3 regions of the Staphylococcus caprae genome follow, and region 1 is predicted to be linked to each of the others. Evidence: riboswitches for the same ligand, from Rfam matches in the RefSeq annotation. Region 1 holds a riboswitch; each other region holds the start of a gene.
What was found. A riboswitch is a leader RNA that binds a small molecule or an ion and turns the genes downstream of it on or off. The one in region 1 is predicted to bind thiamine pyrophosphate.

Region 1 (8,325 bases):
TTCTGAGGTGTCTGCATTATTAGGACGTATGCCTTCAGCCGTTGGTTACCAACCAACACTTGCTACTGAAATGGGTCAATTACAAGAACGTATTAGTTCAACTAATAAAGGTTCTGTAACGTCTATCCAAGCAGTATTCGTACCTGCCGATGACTACACTGACCCTGCGCCAGCTACAACTTTCGCTCACTTAGATGCAACAACTAACTTAGAGCGTAAATTAACTGAGATGGGTATCTATCCAGCGGTAGATCCATTGGCTTCAACTTCAAGAGCTTTAGAACCATCAATCGTTGGTCAAGAACATTACGATGTAGCGCGTGAAGTTCAATCTACATTACAAAAATACAGAGAATTACAAGATATCATTGCTATTCTTGGTATGGATGAATTATCTGATGAAGATAAACAAACTGTAGAACGTGCACGTAGAATTCAATTCTTCTTATCACAAAACTTCCACGTAGCTGAACAATTCACTGGTCAAAAAGGTTCTTATGTACCTGTAAAAACGACAGTATCTGATTTCAGAGATATTTTAGATGGTAAATATGACCATATTCCAGAAGATGCTTTCCGTTTATTAGGTAGTATGGAAGACGTAATTGAAAAAGCCAAAGATATGGGTGTTGAAGTCTAATAATTAGGAGGTATGGATAATGAATACATTAAGCCTAAATATTGTCACTCCTAATGGTTCTGTCTACGATCGTGAAGATGTAGAACTAGCTGTATTACAAACGACAGCTGGTGAAATGGGTATCATGAGTGGACACATTCCAACAGTTGCCGCATTAAAAACTGGCTATGTTAAAGTTAACTTTCACAATGGTAATGAATATGTAGCAGTTAGTGATGGTTTTGTTGAAGTTAGACAACATAAATTATCAATTATCGTCCAAACAGCAGAAGCTGCTAACGAAATCGATGTTGAGAGAGCTAAATTAGCTAAGTCGAGAGCAGAATCACATTTAGAAAATGATGATGATAATAGTGACATTAATAGAGCCAAAAGAGCGTTAGAACGTGCTAACAACCGTTTACGTGTGGCTGAGTTTAAATAATAATCAAAAAGGTTCGATGGCGTGAGCAACGCTTTCGAACCTTTTTTAAATTCTAATACCATTCATCTTTATTTACTAATTTATTAAAGTATCTTTATCACGTTATTTCGTGTACAATGTTATACAGTAATCTTGCGAAGGAGTTTAATATGGATTATCTGAGTCAATTTGCAATTGTACATCTTTTCTTACACGTCATATGTATTTGCATAGCTTATTGGGCTTTAAACTCTATTAGATTAGACCAATTTTTCAAAAAAGGTTATGCATTACAAGTGCAAGTCTGTATGATATTCGTAGCGATTTTATTAGGAACTTCAGTAAGTAATTTTATTGTTGATTTATTACAATATTCAACTCAAGTTAAATATTTATTAAAGTAATTCTAAAACTGTTATTTATATTGAATAATGGATATAATTATAGAATGAATATTAAATAAATAATCAGGGAAATGAAGAAGTAATAGGAGTTATAAGTGGAGGATTAAAGATGGATAAAATAGTAATCAAAGGTGGAAATCGATTAACAGGTGAAGTAAAAGTTGAAGGAGCAAAAAATGCGGTATTACCAGTTTTAACAGCTTCTTTACTAGCTTCAGAGGGTGAAAGTAAACTTGTTAATGTTCCAGCTTTAAGCGATGTAGAAACGATTAATAATGTTCTATCAACACTTAACGCAGATGTTTCTTATCATAAAGAAGAAAATGCTGTGACTGTTGATGCAACTAAAAAGCTAAATGAGGAAGCGCCATATGAATACGTGAGTAAAATGAGAGCGAGTATTCTAGTAATGGGACCATTGTTAGCAAGACTTGGTCATGCAATTGTAGCACTACCAGGAGGATGCGCAATTGGAAGTAGACCGATTGAACAACATATTAAAGGGTTCGAAGCACTAGGTGCTGAGATTCACTTAGAAAATGGTAATATCTATGCAAACGCCAAAAACGGATTAAAAGGTACACAAATTCATTTAGATTTCCCAAGTGTAGGTGCTACTCAGAATATTATTATGGCAGCGTCATTAGCATCTGGAAAGTCCATTATAGAGAATGCAGCTAAAGAACCTGAAATTGTCGATTTAGCTAACTACATTAATGAAATGGGCGGTAAAATTACAGGCGCAGGAACAGATACCATTACGATTCATGGTGTTGAAAAGTTACATGGTGTCGAACATTCAATCATTCCTGACAGAATTGAAGCAGGTACACTTTTAATTGCAGGTGCCATTACAAGAGGAGACATCTTTGTACGTGGTGCGATTAAAGAACATATGGCGAGCCTAGTTTATAAATTAGAAGAAATGGGCGTCAATTTAGATTATAAAGAAGATGGCATTCGTGTTTCTGCAGAAGGTGATTTAAATCCTGTTGACGTTAAAACACTACCTCATCCAGGGTTCCCTACAGATATGCAATCACAAATGATGGCTTTATTACTAACTGCAAATGGCCATAAAGTTATTACTGAAACAGTCTTCGAAAATAGATTCATGCATGTAGCTGAATTTAGAAGAATGAATGCAAATATTAATGTTGAAGGAAGAAGTGCCAAAATTGAAGGTAAAAGTCAATTACAAGGGGCACAAGTTAAAGCAACTGATTTAAGAGCTGCAGCAGCGTTAATCTTAGCTGGCTTAGTAGCAGATGGTACGACACAAGTGACTGAACTTAAACATCTAGACAGAGGCTATGTCAATTTACATGGTAAATTAAAAGATCTTGGTGCAGATATCCAACGTGTCAATGATTAAAATGAATACAACAAAGTTTCAAGTTTCGGAGGTTTAACATAATGGAAACAATTTTTGACTATAATCAAATTAAACAAATTATCCCACATAGACAGCCATTCTTATTGATTGATAGAGTAGTTGAATACGAAGAAGGTAAGAGATGTGTAGGGTTAAAACAAGTTTCTGGTAACGAACCATTTTTCCAAGGGCATTTTCCTGATTATGCAGTAATGCCAGGAGTACTAATTACTGAAGCATTAGCTCAAACTGGTGCTGTAGCAATGTTAAATAATGAAGAGAATAAAGGTAAGATCGCACTATTCGCTGGAATAGACAAATGTCGCTTTAAGAAGCAAGTCACACCTGGTGACACATTAATGTTAGAAGTAGAAATTACTAAGATTAAAGGTCCTATTGGTAAAGGTACTGCCAAAGCTACAGTGGATGGTCAATTAGCATGTAGTTGTGAACTTACATTTGCTATTCAAGATGCATAATTAATTCAATATATAACGAAACGGGTTCCTATTATTTTGCGATAGGAACCCGTAATTTAATTTCTTTCAAATTTTTCATCTTTTAATTTTGGTTTAGATTGCATCATTCGGTTAAAGGTTTTTTTAAGTTCTTCTCCTGTTAATCCTTCGTCAACTAACTCTTCTAATAGGCTTTCTGCGTACACCTGTCTTAAAGTATAAATATGACATTCAAATACAACTGACATTGTTTTCTTAAATTTCGCAACGTTTTTGACAGTGGCATCAAAGAGTGCAGGATCATTAGCCGGTCTTGTTATAACTACTCTAATATCTAATAACTTTTGGTCTTTCATATAAGTTTGAAATGTTTCATAGTGTTCATTTGAAATAACGATTTCAAGTAGCCAGCCTGTGCCACTTCCTTCTTTATTTATAATAACGCCATCCTCGATTTCATATTCTGAAACGCCACCATTTTCATTTACAATCTGAAATCGTACTGCCTTAAATGTCTTCATTATTTCACATCCCATTTGTTTTTTAAAAATATACAATAAATTAAATTACAAGCAGTGTTGTACTTATTTAATCATTATTTTCTTTAAATATATCAAAAATATACTACAAATAGCTAACGTTTTAGGGATATTTGTCACTTTGACCAAATGATCCCTTCTCAATTAAGATGTATTACAAGAAGGAGGTGACACATGTTAAATAAAATAGTAATTGTTGGTAGGTTAACTAAAGATGCCCAAATATATGAAAAGGAGGATAGTAGAGTTGCAACGTTTTGTGTAGCAACAGAAAGAAATTACAAAGACGAAAATAATGAAGTTTCGAGCGACTATTTACTGTGTAAGGCATTTGGTAAAACAGCTACGAATATTGAAAAATATACCAGTCAAGCTACTTTAGTAGGGATAACTGGACAAATGCGTTCAAGAAAATATGAAAAAGAAGGGCAAACACATTTTGTAACCGAACTATATGTAGAAACGATTAAATTCATGTCTCCCAAAACAAAAAGTAACGAAATTATCTCTCAAAATCAATTTGACGAAGACACTTATCACTCAGACGAATTTGAAACTATCAATATATAATAATTAACTCCCCCTAAACTCCATCTTATTTTAATAAAACTTAAATTATCCTTTTCTTTCAATTATACTCAAGCGACCTACTTTAATCGGCCAATATTAAAGAATAGGTCGCTTTTATAAATCCTTATTTTTAGCCACAACATACATACAATTATCTGACAGATTTCATTTATATTACAGATACATTTTGCAATCGAAACAAATTCAAAACTGTCATGACAGTTTTGAATAGAATTTTAATTCTATTTATAATTAATTTTTAGTGTAATTCGAGTGTAAAAAAGTAACGGTTTTTTTTATTTCACTGTAACCTACACCGTATTTTCAGATGTTAGAGTGGTATTTGTAAATTAGTTAAGAAAACAAATCACTTTTAGGAGGATTTTTAATAATGAAAAAAACATTAATTGCATCATCATTAGCAGTAGGATTAGGCGTAGTAGCAGGTAACGCTGGTCATGACGCTCATGCAAGCGAAGCTACTAACGTAGATAAAGCAGAATTAGCACAAAAAGCACAATCAAATGATCAATCATTAAACGAAAGCCCTATCCAAGAAGGTGCTTATAACGTAACATTCGATTATAACGGCTTCACTTACCACTTCGAATCAGACGGTAATAACTGGAGCTGGAACTATGCACAAACTGGTCAAGCAACTCCACAACAAGATGTAAGCGAACAAGCTTCAGCTTCAAATAACCAAACTTCAGCTGAACAAGTAAGTGCACAACAACAATCTAACCAAGCTCAACCTGAGCAAACAGCTGCTCCACAAACAGAGCAAACTCAACAACCACAAGCTAAAGCAACTACTTCTTACAGTGCACCATCTAACAACACTTCAAGTAGTAAAGCATCAAGTGGTTCATCAGTAAATGTAAATTCTCATTTACAACAAATTGCTCAACGTGAATCAGGTGGCGACATTCATGCAATCAACCCATCTTCAGGCGCAGCTGGTAAATATCAATTCTTACAATCAACTTGGGATTCAGTAGCTCCAAGTCAATATAAAGGTCAATCACCAGCTAACGCTCCAGAAAGCGTACAAGATGCTGCAGCAGTTAAATTATACAACACTGCAGGCGCTAACCAATGGGTAACTGCATAATTTAAGTTTATGAGTCCAATTAACCATCTTCTCTCAATGAGAAGGTGGTTTTTTCATGTTTTACAGCCCATTTGATTGATTTACAGGTATTCGTTTGATAATGTGATAGATGAAATACATCAATATAACTACTAGGGGAGCCGTTTGGCTGAGATGAAGTGATTCAGACCCTTATAACCTGATTTGGTTAGTACCAACGTAGGAAAGTAGTCATAATCAAATAAGCATCTTTTTGCCTTGATCATGCTACTTTTCATTGTTGGAAAGTAGTTTTTTTATTATCCAAGGAGGCATACGAATGACATTTTCAAAAGAATTAAGGGAAGCAGCACAACCAATTATTGAAGATATTTATAATGATGGTTTTATTCAAGATTTACTCGCAGGAACACTATCTAAACAGGCAGTCCGTCAATACTTAAGAGCAGATGCGTCTTATTTGAAGGAATTTAGTAATCTTTACGCTTTACTTGTACCTAAAGTGCCTACAATGGAGGATGTTAAATTTTTAGTAGAGCAAATAGAATTTATGCTAGAAGGTGAAGTTGAAGCACATGAAGTATTAGCAGACTATATCAATGAACCTTACAATGAAATTGTTAAAGAAAAGGTTTGGCCACCTAGTGGAGACCATTATATAAAACACATGTACTACAATGCTTACGCACATGAAAATGCAGCATATACAATAGCAGCGATGGCGCCTTGTCCATACGTATATGCAGTGGTAGCAAAACGTGCAATCAAAGATCCAGCCCTCAATAGAGACTCAATTACAGCAAAATGGTTCGATTTCTACAGTACTGAAATGGATCCACTTGTAGAAGTATTCGACCAATTAATGGATCGTTTAACAGAAGAATGCACAAAAGCACAAAAAGAAGAAATTAAAGAAAATTTCTTACAAAGTACCATTCATGAACGTAACTTCTTTAATATGGCTTATATTGATGAAAAATGGAATTTCGGAGGAGAAAAACATGAATAAACCTAAAATTGCATTAACCATCGCAGGAACAGATCCTACAGGTGGCGCGGGTGTTATGGCTGATTTAAAATCATTTCATTCATGTGGTGTGTACGGAATGGCAGCGATTACAAGTATCGTCGCTCAAAACACACTAGGCGTCCAACATATTCACAATCTCGAAACAAGCTGGGTGAAAGAACAATTAGAAAGCGTATTTGATGATGAGTTACCTCATGCAATTAAAACAGGAATGATTGCGACCAAGGAAACAATGGAACTTATTCAAACTTATTTGGAAAGATATTCTGACATTCCATATGTTATAGACCCTGTGATGTTAGCTAAAAGTGGAGATTCGTTGATGGATGATGACACAAAATCACATTTACAATCTACGCTTTTACCTTTAGCAGATGTGGTAACACCTAATATCCCTGAAGCTGAAGAAATCACTGGTTTAAAGATTGATAATGAAGAAAGCATACGTAAAGCTGGCGACATTTTTATTAATGAAATTGGTAGTAAAGGTGTCGTGATTAAAGGTGGACACTCTGCAGACTTAAATAATGCGAAAGACTTCTTATTTACTAAAGACGATGTGTATACGTTTGAAAATAAACGTTTCGATACGAAACACACGCACGGAACAGGGTGCACATTTTCAGCAGTAATAACAGCAGAACTTGCTAAAGGTCGCTCAATTTACGAAGCAGTGAAAAAAGCTAAAGCATTTATTTCCATGAGTATTGAGCACACACCAGAAATTGGTAAAGGAAGAGGTCCTGTTAATCACTTTGCATTTTTAAAGAAAGTAGGTTTGGATGATGAATAATTTAGAGCGTTTACGTTCCGAAAATCCACTTATCGTATGTTATACGAATGATGTGGTTAAAAACTTCACGGCGAACGGATTACTTAGTTTAGGCGCAAGTCCTGCGATGAGTGAAGCACCTGAAGAGGCAGAGGAATTCTATCAAGTTGCAAGTGCACTCGTAATTAATATTGGAACGCTTACTCATGAAAATGAAGAAGATATTATGAGTATTGGTAAAATTGCTAATGATCAAGGCACACCTATTGTCTTTGACCCAGTTGCAGTAGGTGCATCTACATATCGTAAGCAATTTTGTAAGCGATTCTTGGAACAAATAGATGTCACGGTGATTAAAGGTAACGCGTCTGAAATTTTAACACTGATAGATTCGCAAACGACTATGAAAGGCACAGACAGCGATAATTCGCTTGATCCAATTGATATTGCTAAGAAGGCATCTGAGAGTTTGAATGCGGCAGTTGTCATTACTGGTAAAGAAGACGTCATCGTTCAAGATCAACAGATAGTGAAGCTTTCTAATGGCTCACCTCTATTAGCTAATATTACTGGGGCGGGCTGTCTATTAGGTGGTGTTGTCGCTAGTTTCTTATTTAGAAATACGCAACCATCTATAGAGGCTTTAATTGAAGCGGTAAGTATTTATAATATCGCAGCAGAACTTGCTGAAAATGAAAAGCATGTACGTGGACCAGGTTCATTCTTACCTGAGCTATTGGATCAATTATACAATTTAGATTATGCAACATTTGAAAAATATGTAAATAAAGAAGAGGTTCAGTCATAAATGTTTAATCCAAAACAATTACAAGTATATTTTATTTGTGGTACACAAGATATACCTGAAGGTAGAACAATTGAACAAGTGTTAGAAGAGGCATTACAAGCTGGCATCACTTTGTATCAGTTTCGAGAAAAAGGCCCTACTGCTCTAAAAGGCGAGGATAAAAAGCAACTAGCCTTAAAATTAAAATCACTTTGCCAAACATACCAAGTCCCATTTATTGTTAACGACGATGT
Region 2 (8,325 bases), 1.0 Mb from region 1:
AAAAATAAAAAGCGACAATCTTTTCTATCGTAGTGATATTGGAGATAAAGCGATTAAATAAAGAATGAAGATTGACTCAAAAATAATAGCTCTAAGATGCATTTCGTTGAAGAAACATCTTAGAGCTATTGTTATATCATTTACTACTTGTATGAGTATGAAGCAACGAGCTTCGTTTATTGATAAAAGCAGATTATCTCACTTCAAAAGGAATATTCTATTTGAAGGATACGTTTGTTTATCCTAATTTTCCAAAACGAACATCATGAATACCAGTTAATGGTACATAACTAGATAATAAGAATGATAATCCAATAATGACTAATAGACAGAGTATAAATACTAAATCTTTATATGAAAAAGGTGTCTGATAATAATACGTTCTTGGTCCATCTTTGAATCCTTTAGATTCCATTGCGACTGAAAGTTGATGTGCACGTCTAATATTTTGACTTAATAATGGGATAACTAAATGATTTAAACGTTTGATGCCTTTATAATTTGAAGCATCAATCATTTGATATCGCATTTTTAATGAACGACGCAATTGAATCAGTGAACTAATGATTAATGGAACCATTCTAATTGCTGCCATAAAGGCATATGCGATTTTTGGTTTTACTTTCAAATGTTGCATTAAACTGTAGAAAATCATGACGATTTGAGAGGTTAATGCTATGAGAATACCAAACATTGAAACAGTAATCGTTCTTAGAGATAAATGTAAACCTCTTACAATACTTTCTTCACTGATTTGAATGATGCCGAATTTCACTAACATATGTTCACCATCACCATATAAAATCATAAATAATGAAGAAAGAAGGGCGAATAAGGCGGTTACTAATATAAAGATACCTGTAATTTTAAATTCAGTGCCGTTAAATAGAAGTAAGAAAATAAACATCAGTATAACGATATAAATCATAAAATCAAAATTATGAATAAATATAATAAAGAAAAAAAGTGCAACTCCTAATATTAATTTAGTAATTATATTTACATCATCTACGAAGGTGTGGTGTTTTTTCCATCTTTCAAACATTGCGTTCACCTTCAATCTCTATAAGTTTACCATCTTCTACATGTAATCGACGCGTTGGGTAACGATGTATGATCTCTGGATCATGTGTCACCATTATAATTGTTTGACCTTGTTTCACCCGTTCTTGGAAAAGTTTGATAAGCTGAAATGTATTATGACTATCCAGTCCAAATGTAGGCTCATCTAATAATACGATATCTGCTTTAGAACTTAGGGCGGTAGCAACACTTAGACGTCGTTTTTGTCCAGTTGATATTTCAAAAGGATGTTGGTTTTGAACCTTATCCAAATGAAGTAACTCGAGTAATTGCATCGTTTCTTGTTTAGCATTTTCAGAATCTAAATGGTTGTAATGGATATGAACCTCATCATATACAGAATTAGTAATAAATTGTAACTCTGGGTTCTGATATACAAGATACATATGTTGTGCTGCGTGTTTAATCTTCTTCAATTCTTTATTGTCGTAAGTCATTAGACCTTTATATTTGATTAATTGTAGCATGGATTCTAATAATGAAGTTTTACCTGCACCATTTTTGCCGGTAATAGTTAACCATTCTCCGGCGCCAAATTTAAATTCATCAACGGAAAATAATGTTTTCTTACCACGAATGATTGCGCCATGTTCAAATTTAAATAACGCTTTATTAGACATAGGAGCAAGTGGCACAGGGCGAGGGGCATTATCCCAAGCTTTTGGGTGCCAAACGCCATATTCAGTTAATAAATGTTCATAGTGATTAAGAATATGGTCAGGGGTATCATCTGCAATAATTTGTCCTTCATAATTCATTAGAAGAACGCGATCCACATGTTGCCAGATATGTTTAACTTTATGTTCAACAATTAATACCGTTTGATTGTCCCATAACTCAATTAATTTCTTCCATAAATCTTCAGTCGCTTTGACATCTAACATAGCAGTGGGTTCGTCTAGAAATAATGTTTCAGCTTTTTGCAATATCGTTTCTACAATGGCTAATTTTTGCTTCATACCACCACTTAAATGATTAATATAAGTTTGATCGGTCACTTTTAAATCAACTGATTCAAGCGCGTGTTTAATTTCCTTGTCCATCTCACTGCGAGGGACTTGTCTGTTTTCAAGAACGAAAGCCAGTTCTTCATACACTTTTGGCATACAGAATTGTGTATCAGGATCTTGAAAAATAACACCACTTTGGCGGTCAATTTCTAATTCATCATATTTCATAGGAAGCTCAATCAAATTAGGAACAATGCCGCTAAGTACATTAAGCAACGTGCTTTTACCCGATCCAGATGGACCGAGTAAAAGCACTTTTTCTTTATCATTAATTTTAATATTTAAGTTATCAAATATTTTTCTATCCCCGTTTGGATATTTCAAACGTAAGTTTTTTACTTTTAACAATTAAAAAATCCCCTTATAGGTTGTCGTAGTCATTTTGAGAAGCTGGTCTAAAGAGTTTGGTTACTCCCGTCTTATCGAGTGCTTTAACAATCCAATAAGAAATTAATCCTGTAATCACAATACCACTAATTGCTCGGAACAGAATAAATAGGAATAAGTTCCATCCAGCAACTTCATTTAAATAACCGTAGAAGTAATCGACAGGGAAAGTTGCGATGGCAGTCACAAAACCTGCAAGCATTGCTACTGCTGCTGAGCGTGACTGATATTTAAAGATTGCAAATACGATTTCACACGCTAAACCTTGAAGTAAAGCGTAAATAATCGTTGGTATATCAAATTTACCCATAACGATTGTTTCCCCAGCGCCAGCTGCTAACTCTGCTAATATAGCTATCCCTGGTTTAGGAATAATGAGGTAACACACAACAGCTGCCATAAACCATACGCCGTATGTAAGCTGTTCTAGATGAATACCTGCAACTTGAACAATGTTGTAGAAGAACCACCATAAGTTATAAATGATAGCAAAGACTACAGAAATCAATACTGTTACAAGTATTTCTGATAGTTTTAAACCTTTTGACATTACTTTTCCTCCTAAAAAAACGCACAACCCTCCCTAGGAAAGTTGTGCGTCAGAAAATATATCTAAATGTTTCAAGTTCATTAGATTCTATAGTTAACAACACTTTCCTACGCTAGTATCTAGCTAGATCAGGTTCAAAGGGTTTGAGGATAAACCTCATCTCAGTATAAATACATACACCCCTAGTGCGTTCGTATATTTAATTTAACTTTAATGTATGATTTTTCTAAAGTATTGTCAAGATAGTTTTGTCATTTAAAATATAGTTTAAATATTTTTTAGAATAAAATGAATTGAATCAATAAAAGCGTATAGGTATAGAAATATCATTTAGCAAAATGAATTGCGTTCTTCCATACCCAACTTGCGTTGTTTGCAAAATATTCTTGAAAAAGAAATTCTCCATGTTGAGGCCCACGGGCAAGGAGGGCTATGATAGAAGGAACTTACTATAAGCGCATTCCGACTCAAGCCTGTACGTTTACATGAAAGAGGCTGAGATATGAAATGATATCCCAGCCTCGTAATGATATATTGTTATTAGTCTAACGTATCTTGAACATCTTTTTTGGTTTGTTCTGTATCATTAGATTTTTCTTCGTTTTGTTCTTTTAGCTTTTCTTCTGCTTCTTTTGCTTTTTCAGCTGATTTCTTTTCAAATTCTTCTTTTCCCATAATAATTTCCACCCCTTATATAGGAATTATTGTTTACACATTACATTTACCCCGTTATCCTATTAATAAACCTTTGTAGGTCTCTAGACGTATTTATGGTTAATTTAAAGACAATTAGAAAATCTTCATATATAATAACGTTTGAGGTGAACAGTATGTCTTTTCTTAAGAAACACACCGAGATCATATTTAGCTATATTATCGGTATCGTTTCACTTTTCACAGGTCTCATCATTCTCATAAATCTACCATTAATTAAGCAGTTTAATGGTGATAAAAAAGTTAATACACATGTACATAATGTATGGGAATTTCTTAATGCATTCTTCAGTGAAATTATTAAAGTGATGAGTAGGTTTATAGGTAGTTTCCCAATTATAAGTGCCATTATCATTATTTTATTTGGTATCTTAGTCATGTTATTAGGTCATACTTTATTTAGAACAATTAAATATGACTATGACATTTCTATTTTCTTTTTAGTTGTTGGTATTTTGTATTTCATCATTACATTATTATTAATGACTCAAGTATATGGTTTCTTCGCAATTGTATTTATCATACCGTTCATCGTACATATTGGTTACATTGTTTATAAAGACGAATTAAACAAACATAATCATAAAAATCATTTTATGTGGATTATTGTAACGTATGGTATCAGTTATTTAATTACGCAAATAGCTTTATATGGACGTATTGATTCTAACGAAATTGAATCCATCGATATTTTAAGTGTGAATGCCTTCTTCATTATTATGTGGTTGTTAGGACAAATGTCTATTTGGAATTTCTTATTCTTAAGACGTTCATTACCATTAACGAAAGAAGAACTCGGTGAGGAAGAACCAGAACTTTCTAGAACGAATAAAGGAAATGTATCTAATCAAACTAAAGTTCATTTTAAACAACTACAAGATAAGACAACAGAATATGCACGCAAGACGAGAAGAAGTGTAGATTTAGATAAAATTAGAGCTAAAAGAGATAAATTCAAAGAAAAAGTTAAAAATATTGTCGATATTCAAGAGGATGATATTCCTAATTGGATGAGAAAGCCAAAATGGATTAAACCTATGTATGTTCAGTTGTTATGTGGCGTAGTTATTTTATTCTTTACTTTCTTAGAATTTAATAACCGCAACTCACTGTTCTTATCAGGAGAGTGGGAGTTATCACAAACACAATACGTTGTAGAATGGGTAACGCTTATTTTATTACTCTTCATAGTCATCATCTATATTGCTACGACTTTAACTTACTATCTAAGAGGTAAATTTTATTATTTACAACTCTTTATGGGTAGTATATTGTTCTTTAAATTCTTAACTGAATTTATCAACATCATGATTCACGGTTTATTACTATCAATCTTTATTACGCCTATTTTATTACTCATGTTAATTGCGATTATTGTCGCTTATTCATTACAATTACGTGAGAAGCCGTAAGTGAATGATTGATTAAAGCCATTGTTATTGATATTTCAATGACAGTGGCTTTTTTACGTATTATTAGATTCTATTATTTGTTAAAATGATTTTTGAAATTGAACTTACGATTTTTTGAAAATAAAAGATAGAAACTGAAATAAATAGAAAGAGAGGTTTAATGATGATGAAGATTGCTACTTTAAATAAAGGTAAAGAGACAAAGTATCTCAATCATTATCCGCTAATAGATGAAGATGATATTTATGCGCACGACCATTTAAAAGAAGGAGATTTAGTCAAAATTGTAACTGCGCAACAGCAATATATTGCTACGGGTTATGTAGGACGCCAACACAAAGGGTTAGGTTGGGTATTAAGTTACGATGAGAACGAAGTTATCGACACTAACTTTTTCATTAAGTTATTCGAAAAGGCATTAGAGGAAAGAGAATATTATTTTAATATCGAAGGTACCAATGCATTTAGACTTTTTAATGCTGAAGGAGATGGTGTAGGGGGACTCACTATCGACAATTACGATGGGCATTTATTAATACAATGGTACTCTAAAGGCATTTATAAATTCAGATACAATGTCATAGAAGCGGTGAAGGCAGTCTTTGGTTTTACATCTATTTATGAAAAAATGAGATTTAAAGATACGGAATATACAGGTGGATTTGTAGAAGGTGAGGCGCCTGATTTCCCTATAATTATAGAAGAAAACTTTACGTTTTATAATGTAGATTTAGAAGATGGATTGATGACAGGTATCTTCCTAGATCAAAAGGAAGTACGAAAGAAATTACGTGATCAATTCTCTGAAGATAGAGATGTATTGAACCTATTTAGTTATACGGGTGCCTTTTCAGTGATAGCAGCTCAAAATGCACGATCAACTACTAGCGTTGACTTAGCAAATCGTTCAAGAGGATTAACTGAAGAGAATTTTGGACTCAATGGTATTGATCCTAAATCCGAATATATTTATGTCATGGATACATTTGATTTCTATAATTATGCAGCACGTCATGGTCATCAGTATGAAACAATCGTTATTGATCCTCCTAGTTTTGCTCGAAATAAGAAAAAGACATTTTCAGTGCAAAAAGATTATAATGCACTAATTGAAGGTGCATTAAACATTTTAGCACCAGAAGGATCATTATTATTATGTACAAATTCAAGTGCTTTTCCATTGAAATCCTTTAAAAATGTGATTAAAAAGACATTGGCTGATGCAGGTGTAGAATTTGAAATAAGCGAAGTGATGGGCTTGCCAAAAGATTTCAAAACACATCCACACTATAAACCTTCAAAATATTTAAAAGCAGTATTTATTAATATTAAGCATTAATTTGTCTAAAATGGGTATAACGATTTATTGAGATGAAACTATGAAAGGGTGTAAGAATATGGGTATTAGAAGTAAATTTACTAATGATATTACAAATAAAGTAGGTAATTCACTTTTAAATATTGAAGAAATTAAAGAAAAAAGTAACTTACCCACGACACAAGAGGAGTTAAAACAACGTCGCGAGAAGGCTTTAACACTTGTTAAGAAGAAATCTTTACTTTCTTCTGGTGCGAGCGTTGTACCAATTCCAGGTTTAGACTTTGGTGTAGATATTAAATTAATGAGAGATATTATAGAAGATGTTAATAAAATCTATGGACTAGACCATAAACAAGTGAATTCTCTTGGAGATGACGTTAAAGAAAGAATTATGTCTGCAGCTGCGATTCAAGGAAGTCAATTTGTAGGAAGAAAAGTATCAGAAGCATTATTGAAAGTTGTAATCAAAGATGTTGCTAAACGTGCGGCTGCCAAGCAAACAAGATGGTTCCCAGTGATTGGTCAAGCTGTATCAGCTTCAATCAGTTACTACTTTATGAGTAAGCTTGGTAAAGATCACGTAGAAAAATGTGAAAAAGTTATCAATAACTTGTAGTAAATGATATAATTTTCACTGAAATGTAAATAATGACACTGAAACCGGTTTTAAACGAATTGAATTTAGCAACCGGTTTTGGTAAAGTTATTGTATAAAATCTATGTTAGATTGTAATAATATTGAAGATTCTAACTATACGAAGGAGAATATAATTATGGAACAAAAATCATATGTAATTATCGATGAGACAGGGATTCACGCTCGCCCTGCTACAATGTTAGTTCAAACTGCATCAAAATTTGATTCAGATATTCAATTAGAATATAACGGGAAGAAAGTAAACTTAAAATCAATCATGGGTGTTATGAGTTTAGGTGTAGGTAAAGATGCTGAAATCACTATTTATGCTGACGGTAGCGATGAAACTGATGCTATTGAATCAATCAGTGATGTCTTATCAAAAGAAGGATTAACTAAATAATTATGTCTAACTTAATTAAAGGGATTGCTGCGTCAGACGGCGTAGCAATCGCAAAAGCTTACTTATTAGTAGAACCTGATTTATCTTTTGACAGTAATGAAAAGGTCACTGATGTAGAAGGCGAAGTTAATAAATTCAATAAAGCTATCGAAGCATCTAAAGTTGAATTAACTAAGATTAGAAACAATGCAGAAGTTCAATTAGGCGCTGATAAAGCAGCTATTTTTGATGCTCATTTATTAGTTTTAGATGATCCAGAGTTAATTCAACCTATCCAAGATAAAATTAAAAATGACAAAGTCAACGCAGCTACTGCGTTAAATGATGTAACAACTCAATTTGTTACCATTTTCGAATCTATGGATAATGAATACATGAAAGAACGTGCTGCTGATATTAGAGACGTTTCTAAACGTGTATTAGCGCATATTCTAGGCGTAGATTTACCAAATCCAAGCATGATTGATGAAAGTGTCGTTATTATTGGTAACGACTTAACACCTTCAGATACTGCACAATTGAATAAAGAATTTGTGCAAGGTTTTGTAACTAATATTGGTGGTAGAACAAGTCACTCTGCAATTATGAGTCGTTCACTTGAAATTGCAGCAGTCGTGGGTACACAGTCTATCACGCAACAAGTTAAACAGGGTGATATGATTATTGTCGATGGTATTACAGGTGACGTAATTATTGATCCGACTGAAGATGAGTTAATTGCCTATCAAAATAAACGCGAACGTTTCTTTGAAGATAAAAAGGAATTACAAAAACTACGTGATGCTGATACAGTAACTGTTGATGGCGT
Region 3 (8,325 bases), 370 kb from region 1:
GTGACTTCTACAGAATCTGCTAAAAAGACTGGAATCGATACAACAATATGCAAACTGCGATAGCCATTCTCTTTAGGATGCTCAATATAATCTTTACGCTTTAACAACGTCACATCTTCTTGTTTTAATAACATTTTTTCAATGACATAAATATCATCAAGGTAGTTACATACAACTCGAATGCCAGCAATATCCATAATATTATCTTTGGCACTCTGAGCACTTACTTCTAAACCTTTTCGGTTCAGTTTATTTACTAAACTATGCATTTCCTTAACGCGTCTTTCCATGTGATGAATCGGGTTATGTTTATATTGATGATTAAAATTCTCGTCTAAAATACTGAGTTTCGTACTAATTTCCTTTAAAGCAGAGGAATACAAATGATCTAATTCCACAAATCCTACTAGTGTATCGAAAGCAGCATCACTATCTTGAAATTGAGTTAAACTATTTTTAAATTCATTTCTTAAATCTTCGACATATAATGAAGGTTTTCTTTCTACGTACATACTTCTCGACCTCCGTTTTCTATCCACCTTCATTATATCGAAATTAATTTTAAGTGAGAAACGTTAGCCCATCATACTTTAGTTTTATTGCCATAGAACTACGAAAACCGTATAAGCACGCAGCCTATACGGTTTAAATTCATTCCACTTATTTATTCGTCTTTTTTATGTTCGATGACTTTAGTATTTTTGTTTTCAGCAATTTCATTGGCACGTTGAACAGCATCTTGTTTCTTTTCAAAAGTATCTGACGCTTGCTTTGCATCTTCAGTCTTCACTTTCCATTCATCATCTTCAAAATAGACATGGATATTTTCTTCATTAAGTTTCGGATTCGCAGATTGATCTTTCTGATGCTCCGTAATATGTTTGTTTTTCAATTCATCTAATTCTTCTTTAGATGCATCTTTGTACCATTTTTCAGCTTGTTGTGTAGCAATTGGAACTACGTCGCCTTCTTTATAGCCATCTTTCAACATGGCATTGCCAATATCAATCGCTTTTTTACGTTCAAGTTCATCAAAGTTCTTCCAACTTTGCGGATAATCATTCATTGTCCAAGGCATCGTCATACCTCCTCAATTATTTTAGTAAATATTTACCACTAAAATATAAGATTGAAACAGAGTAACAAACGAGAACTAATGTGCACCTTCTTCACTATGCGTAATATCTTTACGTTGTTCGCTACAATTTCGTTGGATATTCATCAGTGCCGCACGAATATAATTATATTGAGGTAAATGACTCATCTCTTTCATATTTAAGTCCGTTTGGAGTTGGAAATGCTTAGCAATGTTTTCAAATACGACAAGATATTCACCCATTTGTTGATCATCTATCGTTTGTCTATGTTTATTATTCATCGCACGTTCTAACATAAAGCTGATCTCTTCTAATGCGAAGATACTAGGATAATAATAACGTACTGCTTCTTTATTACTGAATAGTTCCCCATTTGCTGAGTTATACATTTGCGTCACATTGCTAATTTTTACTGATAAATTTAATTTTTCAACTTTATCGCGGTCGTTGTTTTCTTGTTTATTTTCGGAAAATAAATAATGAAATAGAATACTTTCTTTACGAACAAGTTCAGCAATTGCACTTGGCAACATGGATGACGCTGTTCTACGAGCTAGGAAAAGAATGCCCAGAACTGCAATAATAATACCTACAAGTACATCGATAATACGTGTGTAAGCAATTTCGATACTTAAGTTTTGAGATGCTAAGCCATTTAAAATAATGACTTGGATTGTAATGAAGATAACAGCAAATGCATAGTTCGATGCCACAAATGCTTCCGTCATGAGTGCTGAAATACTCATAATCAATATAGCGACAACTGGGTTAATATTAAATGCAAGTATTCCAGACAATACGATGGCACCAACTATAGTTCCGAGCCCTCTAGCAAGTGAACGGTCGAGTGTTCGAATCGTAGTCATATTACTTAACATGACTGTGTGCGCTGTTAATGGCACCCAGTATGCTTTCTGTATATTAAATGCCAGTGCTATAAAAATCGCGATCCCCATAATCACCGTATATTGTAAGGCGTTTCTGAAGACGATTGAATCAAACGTTAAGTTTTGATATATACGCTTACTATATAATGGCTTTCGAATATCCGCTTCATATTCAATGTGATGTTCATTGGCATGAATCATTTCATCTATTTTCAAAATATGATTCATAAGATTTTGGAATTCTGGTGCCACATCAACTGTTTTTGTCCAAGGTCGAAGTTGTTGTGGGTATCTTACATTTTTAATAATATAATCCATCATTTCTACTAAATCTTCAGGTAATGGTCGGATATTTTTCTCATTTAATTCTAATAGCTCTGAATAAATCCCTTGTGCTGATGTATGCAGTAAAATCAATTTTTGGAATCTATTACTTAAATTACCGTTCCCACCTGATGTAGAAGTGATTAATAACTTTTCAGAAGTTCTAAATTCCGTTACAGCATTACGGGCATATCTCTTAAATTGTTCTGCATCGTTAAAATGATGTAATAAATTATGAAGTGTCTTAAAGTCAGCTTTAATCGCTCGATCTTCGGCCTTCTCCTTTGTGAAAAAGATGGTTAAAAGTACAGTAATTGTAGCTAACACACCACCAATAAAGATGGCTAATCCACGAATGAGCGCTTGATCAGGCGCAACTGGCAAATTAATGGGTAAACAAAATGTTACTAAAAAGAATGTCGATGATGGACCAGCGAGTTTAAGTGCATTGAAACTATAATAAGGCACCGCAACCACAATTAATAGTAATAAGCCAAATAAAATAGGCTGTGTTACAGTCAATGTGCCTAATATCATACAAACTGTAAACGACAGCACACATATGATGACGGTTCTAAGCATAGACTGCGGAGACCCTTTGAAGACATAGATATGGGCGAGTGTACCAGTGGAAATGAGCAACCCAAAACTTGGGAAACCACATAGATAACCTATCAATGCAGGTAATACCATAAGTAGACCTTGTCTTATCCCCTTAAAATAATCAATCTTTGACGTATCAAAGCGAATCAAAGAATTCAAGATTTGATTCATTTTTTACCTTCCTTTCTAAAGCATTCCCGAAATGAAACACAAAAAAGAACGGAACAAATGAGGTGTTTCTAATATTGTTCCGCTCGTCGTAAACATAGTTGTAGTTGATACATCTATTCAATTATTTAATTATAACACTCATATCTTCAATATTGGGCTAAATGAGTTTATTTTTCGATTGTTTCACTCACATTAATCTCTGGCTCTTTAATAACATAGTCACCAATATGTTGACTGAATGTTTGGAAATGTCCAGAGTCGTTATGTGCTTGCACCGCATGTTCATCTTTATAATTTTCAACCACAACGAAGACATTCTTTTCATTTACATCTTCGTAATGATGATAGAATACATTTCCTTCTTCTTGCCTAGAATTTTGAACCAGTTCATTCATTAGCTCTAAATAATCGTCGCGTTTATTTTCATCAATTTGAAGCTTCGCATTAATAATAATCACTCGTCATCATCTCCTAAGTATGATTGTAAACGTATTAATGGTTGAATCATGTTAGATTCATTATAAATGCTTTTTAACTTTTAAAAAAATAAAAACATACTAAGACGAGTGGTTTGGAAATCTTAGTATGTTTTGAAATTAATTGAATTAATGTTTTTCATCTACAACAAGTGGCTTATCTGGCTTAACGAAGAACCATAAAATAGCAGCAATGACAGCAGGTACAATTAATAATTGCAATGTCATTGACCAGCCTAGTTGATCTACGACAATACCGGCAAGTAATGGGCTAATCAATGCGCCGATATTTCCCCATAGGTTCATCCAACCAGAGACTGTACCTGAGAAGTTACGTCCTAAATCTGTAGCTGCAGCCCAACTCATACCCATTGAAATACCAACGCCACCTAAACAAAGTGATAACCAAATAATCGTCATATATAAGTTGTCTGTGTGGACAGCTAAGAAAATAGATACAGAGAATACAACGAATCCTGCAATAGCAATTACGCCACGAGCTACAAAGCGAGAACTTCCTGAATTCAAAATCTTGTCTGATATCGCTCCAGCTGAAAGTATTAAAAAGAACATGAATAACCATGGCAGAGAGCTGATTGACATATCTTTGAAATCTACATGATACTGTTCGGCTAAATATGTAGGTAACCAGATTAAGAATAATGCGATAACGAATTGTACTACAAAATATTGTAAAGCAATGGCATAGAAACTGAAGTGACTTAAGAAGCGTTTCCATGGTGGTAAAGACTTTTCAGTCGCAACTGTATCACGATGTTCAGTAATATATTTCTTCTCTGCATCACTAACCATCTTATGGTGTTCAGGTAAATCTTTAGCAATAATCGCCCAAAGAATAGCCATGACGATACCAATCGCACCGAAGATATAGAATACCGCTTGCCAGTTAAACGCATTAACGATAGCAATCGTAATGATTGGCGCAAGCACAGGACCAAAGTAAGAACCTGCTAATAATGCACTAGATGCTCTTCCTTTTTCATTTTTAGCAAACCAGAAAGAGTTAAATACGGCATTAGATGGATACATTGGAGCTTCCCCTACGCCAAATAAGAATCTTATAAAGTATAACAATCCATGGTGTTTAATCATTCCCGTTAAAATTGTGAAAGCACTCCACCATACAAGTGCAATAGTAATCATCTTACGTGGTCCAAACTTCTCAGCTAACATCCCTGATGGCACTTGCATAAATGCGTAACCTAGCGAGAAGAATGAGGCAAGTAGTCCGAATTGTGTTTTGGTTAAACCTAAATCTTTCATCATCGGAGCAGCGATATATGAGATATTAGACCTATCCATATATGCAATAACGCCAATGAAGAAGAACCCTATTGCGAAATACCAACGTACATTACTGCGTTTTTCTTTCATATTTGTTTCCTACTTCCTTTAATATTATGTTGTTTCTATTTAAGATGTCGTTAAGTTTCAGAAATTTCCTATGATGTCTGTTGAAACTTCCCTTTTTAGAACAACTTGAGTAAGTTGTAGCGCTACAATTTTTTATAATATAGCATGTTGTGAAAACGGTTACAATAGTTTGAACGAAATTTCTTGAAAAAATGTATATTTTTCGTATATTTCACCACTCGCTTTTGAGTTTGGTTAAATTGATCGTCTTGTATGATTTCATGAAGTTCAAAACTATAATTTTACAGAAAATGAATCGTTTAAAACATAAAGTATATTATTAAATATTCACTATGAGTAAGTGTTTTGCAAATTTATACATTATCAACAGGTTTTACTTTCTTTCAATAGCATTTGATGTATATAGATAAAAATAGTAATATATACATTAAGAAAAACGGTTACATATCTTTGATAAAATTTTATATCAATCCACTGGAAGTGCCTTTGTTTAAGGCTGAGAGTAAAGAATAGACTTTATAATTCCTAGAACCTGATCCAGTTCATACTGGCGTAGGGAAGTGGCGATGCGAAAGTTTTAGGATTTATATACATAATCTAAGCGCTATTTCCCAATTCAGGGAGATAGCGTTTTTTTATTTGTGGATTTGGGGTGATACACATATTTATTGCGGTTACTTACGATAAAGTCCTTACTGCTCAAGATTTAGAACATTACTTAGATATTGCGGAAGGTATTGATGGATTATTATTTCGAACATCAATGCCTCAAAAAGAATTAAAGCAATCGATGATTCACTTAATGAATCAAGGGTTTGCTAAAGACAAAATCATTGTTCATAGCGATATTGCTTTATTAGAAGATTTAAATCTCAAACGCATTCATTTTAAGGAAAATGATGAAACAGCATTTTCATACAAAAAGACCCATCCTGACATACAAGTGAGCATGTCGACCCATAATGCCAAAAGTGTACGTCAATGTATTGATAGAGGGTTGGATTATGTATTCTTCGGTCATATCTTCCCTACGACGTCGCATCCAAATGAATTACCACGGACAAATGACGAAATTGAAGAGGTGTTGAATCTCCCTTTTCCTATCTATGCCATAGGAGGTATTTCTCAACAGACAATTGCTCAGGTAACAAAAAGGTTCGCGGGAATTTGTGCCATTTCATTTTTCATGAATGCGTCACTCGAGGACATAAAAGAATTAAAAAGGAAGTGGTTGAAACATGCATGATGTGCTTATTATTGGTTCAGGTGTCATCGGCATGTCGATAGCAAGACAATTAAGTGCAACGCAATACGATGTAGCTATTGTAGATAGAGATGTCCCAGGTAAACATGCGTCATATAAAGCTGGTGGGATGTTAGGCGCGCAAAATGAATTCACCGAAGAAAGTGATTTATTCAAACTAGCGATTGAATCACGAGGAATGTTCCCACTTCTTAGTGAATCATTAATGAACGAAACAGGTATTGATATTCAGTTTCAAGATTCAGGTTTAATTAAAATTGCGCATAGTAAAGAAGATGTTGAATCCTTGCGACGACAATACAACTTTCTAAAGCAAAACGACCCTAGTGTTAAACAATTATCACCTGAAGACCTCATGCACTTAACGAATGGAAATGTGAAGCCATCTTATGCAGCGATTCATATCCCACATGATGGCCAAATCAACGCTAACGCATACACCAAAGCATTACTAGAGTCACTCAACATGAGACGCATCTCGCGCTATCATCACACTGAGGTGCAATCTATTGAAAGAAATAATGGTTATTACTCAGTTTATACTGACCAACAACCTCTTATTGAAGCACGTAAAATTATCGTTGCTGGGGGCGCTTGGTCCTCTCAACTTCTTAAAAATTACAATCTTCATAGAAAAGTGATTGGCGTGAAAGGTGAAGTTCTGTTATTGGAAAATGACGAGCTCAATCTTTCAGAAACATTATTTATGACGAATGGTTGTTACATCGTTCCAAAACAACCTAATCGGTTCTTAATTGGTGCAACAAGCGAGTTCGATAACTATTCGGTTGGTACTACTAAGAAAGGGTTAAACTGGTTATTCAATCATGCGTGCGAACGCATTCCAGAACTTAAACATAGTCGTATTCTTAAGGAATGGTCAGGCGTTCGTCCATATACAGACAATGAAGTGCCTATGATGGATCAAATCGATGATGGCTTATTTGTGATCACTGGACACTATCGTAACGGTATCTTATTGTCACCTATTATTGGTCGGGATATCGCAAATTGGTTAATTTCAGGTATCAAACCACCTCATTATTCAAGTTTTAGCGTATCAAGGAGGAATAACTATGAAGTGTATCATTAATGGCGACACGTTCAGTTTCGACCATGAACAATCAATACATGATGTGCTCACATCACTCGAGTTAGATCCAACACGCGTCATCGTTGAATTTAATAAAGCGTTAATCAAACAAGATGCATACCATGAACATACAGTCAGAGAAGATGACCGATTAGAATTATTAGAAATCGTTGGAGGCGGATAATATGTTTAAAATTGGAAATTTAGAATTACACTCTCGCTTATTATTAGGTACTGGTAAATTTGAAAATGAAGATATTCAATCAAAAGCGATTGAAGCATCAGGAACAAATGTGTTAACTTTCGCAGTTCGACGTATGAATCTATATGACCGTAACTTACCTAACCCACTTGCCAATGTTAACCTAAAAGATTTTATTACATTTCCAAATACAGCTGGGGCTAAAACAGCAGAAGAAGCAATTAGAATCGCAGAAATTGCAAATCACGCTGGGGTTTGCGACATGATTAAAGTAGAAGTAATTGGAGACGACGAAACACTACTTCCTGATCCTTTTGAAACATATGAAGCATGTAAAGTACTCTTAGACAAAGGCTATATCGTATGCCCATATATCTCAAACGACCTCGTCCTAGCAAAACGTTTAGAAGCACTCGGTGTACATGCAGTGATGCCACTTGCCTCACCTATTGGTACAGGACGTGGCATTAATAACCCACTCAATCTAAGCTATATTATTGAAAATGCAAACGTACCAGTGATTGTAGACGCAGGCATTGGGTCTCCTAAAGATGCTTGTCATGCGATGGAATTAGGTGCTGATGGAATTCTCCTTAATACAGCAATCTCTGCTGCAAAGGATCCAGTCAAAATGGCTGAAGCAATGAAGCTTGGCATCAATGCTGGAAGATTGTCTTACGAAGCTGGGCGAATTCCAGTGAAATATACAGCACAAGCTTCAAGCCCTACTGAAGGATTAGGATTCTTATAATGTCACGTTATGATCGACAAACACGCTTTCAACCGTTTGGCGAAGACGGACAAACAAAATTA

Region 2: linked by a shared signal. The riboswitch ahead of JMUB898_RS09295 (ECF transporter S component) and the one ahead of tenA (thiaminase II) in region 1 are both predicted to bind thiamine pyrophosphate.
Region 3: linked by a shared signal. The riboswitch ahead of JMUB898_RS02375 (thiamine phosphate synthase) and the one ahead of tenA (thiaminase II) in region 1 are both predicted to bind thiamine pyrophosphate.

What each region holds. Positions count from the first base shown of each region.
Region 1 covers NZ_AP018587.1:902,586-910,910, forward strand. Annotated here, with positions in the region: gene atpD (F0F1 ATP synthase subunit beta) at 1-640, shown strand, start outside; gene JMUB898_RS04240 (F0F1 ATP synthase subunit epsilon) at 660-1,064, shown strand; gene JMUB898_RS04245 (DUF1146 family protein) at 1,214-1,447, shown strand; gene murA (UDP-N-acetylglucosamine 1-carboxyvinyltransferase) at 1,557-2,822, shown strand; gene fabZ (3-hydroxyacyl-ACP dehydratase FabZ) at 2,864-3,301, shown strand; gene JMUB898_RS04260 (YwpF-like family protein) at 3,358-3,801, opposite strand; gene JMUB898_RS04265 (single-stranded DNA-binding protein) at 3,994-4,389, shown strand; gene JMUB898_RS04270 (transglycosylase family protein) at 4,781-5,503, shown strand; TPP riboswitch at 5,627-5,725, shown strand; gene tenA (thiaminase II) at 5,802-6,491, shown strand; gene thiD (bifunctional hydroxymethylpyrimidine kinase/phosphomethylpyrimidine kinase) at 6,484-7,305, shown strand; gene thiM (hydroxyethylthiazole kinase) at 7,298-8,092, shown strand; gene thiE (thiamine phosphate synthase) at 8,093-8,325, shown strand, end outside.
Region 2 covers NZ_AP018587.1:1,928,422-1,936,746, reverse strand. Annotated here, with positions in the region: gene purD (phosphoribosylamine--glycine ligase) at 1-61, shown strand, start outside; gene JMUB898_RS09305 (energy-coupling factor transporter transmembrane component T family protein) at 239-1,045, opposite strand; gene JMUB898_RS09300 (ABC transporter ATP-binding protein) at 1,038-2,441, opposite strand; gene JMUB898_RS09295 (ECF transporter S component) at 2,455-3,030, opposite strand; TPP riboswitch at 3,118-3,224, opposite strand; gene graF (glycopeptide resistance-associated protein GraF) at 3,571-3,705, opposite strand; gene auxA (lipoteichoic acid stability factor AuxA) at 3,861-5,156, shown strand; gene JMUB898_RS09280 (class I SAM-dependent rRNA methyltransferase) at 5,323-6,495, shown strand; gene JMUB898_RS09275 (hypothetical protein) at 6,554-7,093, shown strand; gene JMUB898_RS09270 (phosphocarrier protein HPr) at 7,251-7,517, shown strand; gene ptsP (phosphoenolpyruvate--protein phosphotransferase) at 7,520-8,325, shown strand, end outside.
Region 3 covers NZ_AP018587.1:532,484-540,808, reverse strand. Annotated here, with positions in the region: gene JMUB898_RS02400 (GTP pyrophosphokinase) at 1-512, opposite strand, end outside; gene JMUB898_RS02395 (DUF2188 domain-containing protein) at 665-1,078, opposite strand; gene JMUB898_RS02390 (FUSC family protein) at 1,154-3,082, opposite strand; gene JMUB898_RS02385 (putative quinol monooxygenase) at 3,250-3,540, opposite strand; gene JMUB898_RS02380 (pyruvate MFS transporter) at 3,688-4,953, opposite strand; TPP riboswitch at 5,420-5,529, shown strand; gene JMUB898_RS02375 (thiamine phosphate synthase) at 5,609-6,199, shown strand; gene thiO (glycine oxidase ThiO) at 6,192-7,310, shown strand; gene thiS (sulfur carrier protein ThiS) at 7,294-7,494, shown strand; gene JMUB898_RS02360 (thiazole synthase) at 7,496-8,263, shown strand; gene JMUB898_RS02355 (ThiF family adenylyltransferase) at 8,263-8,325, shown strand, end outside.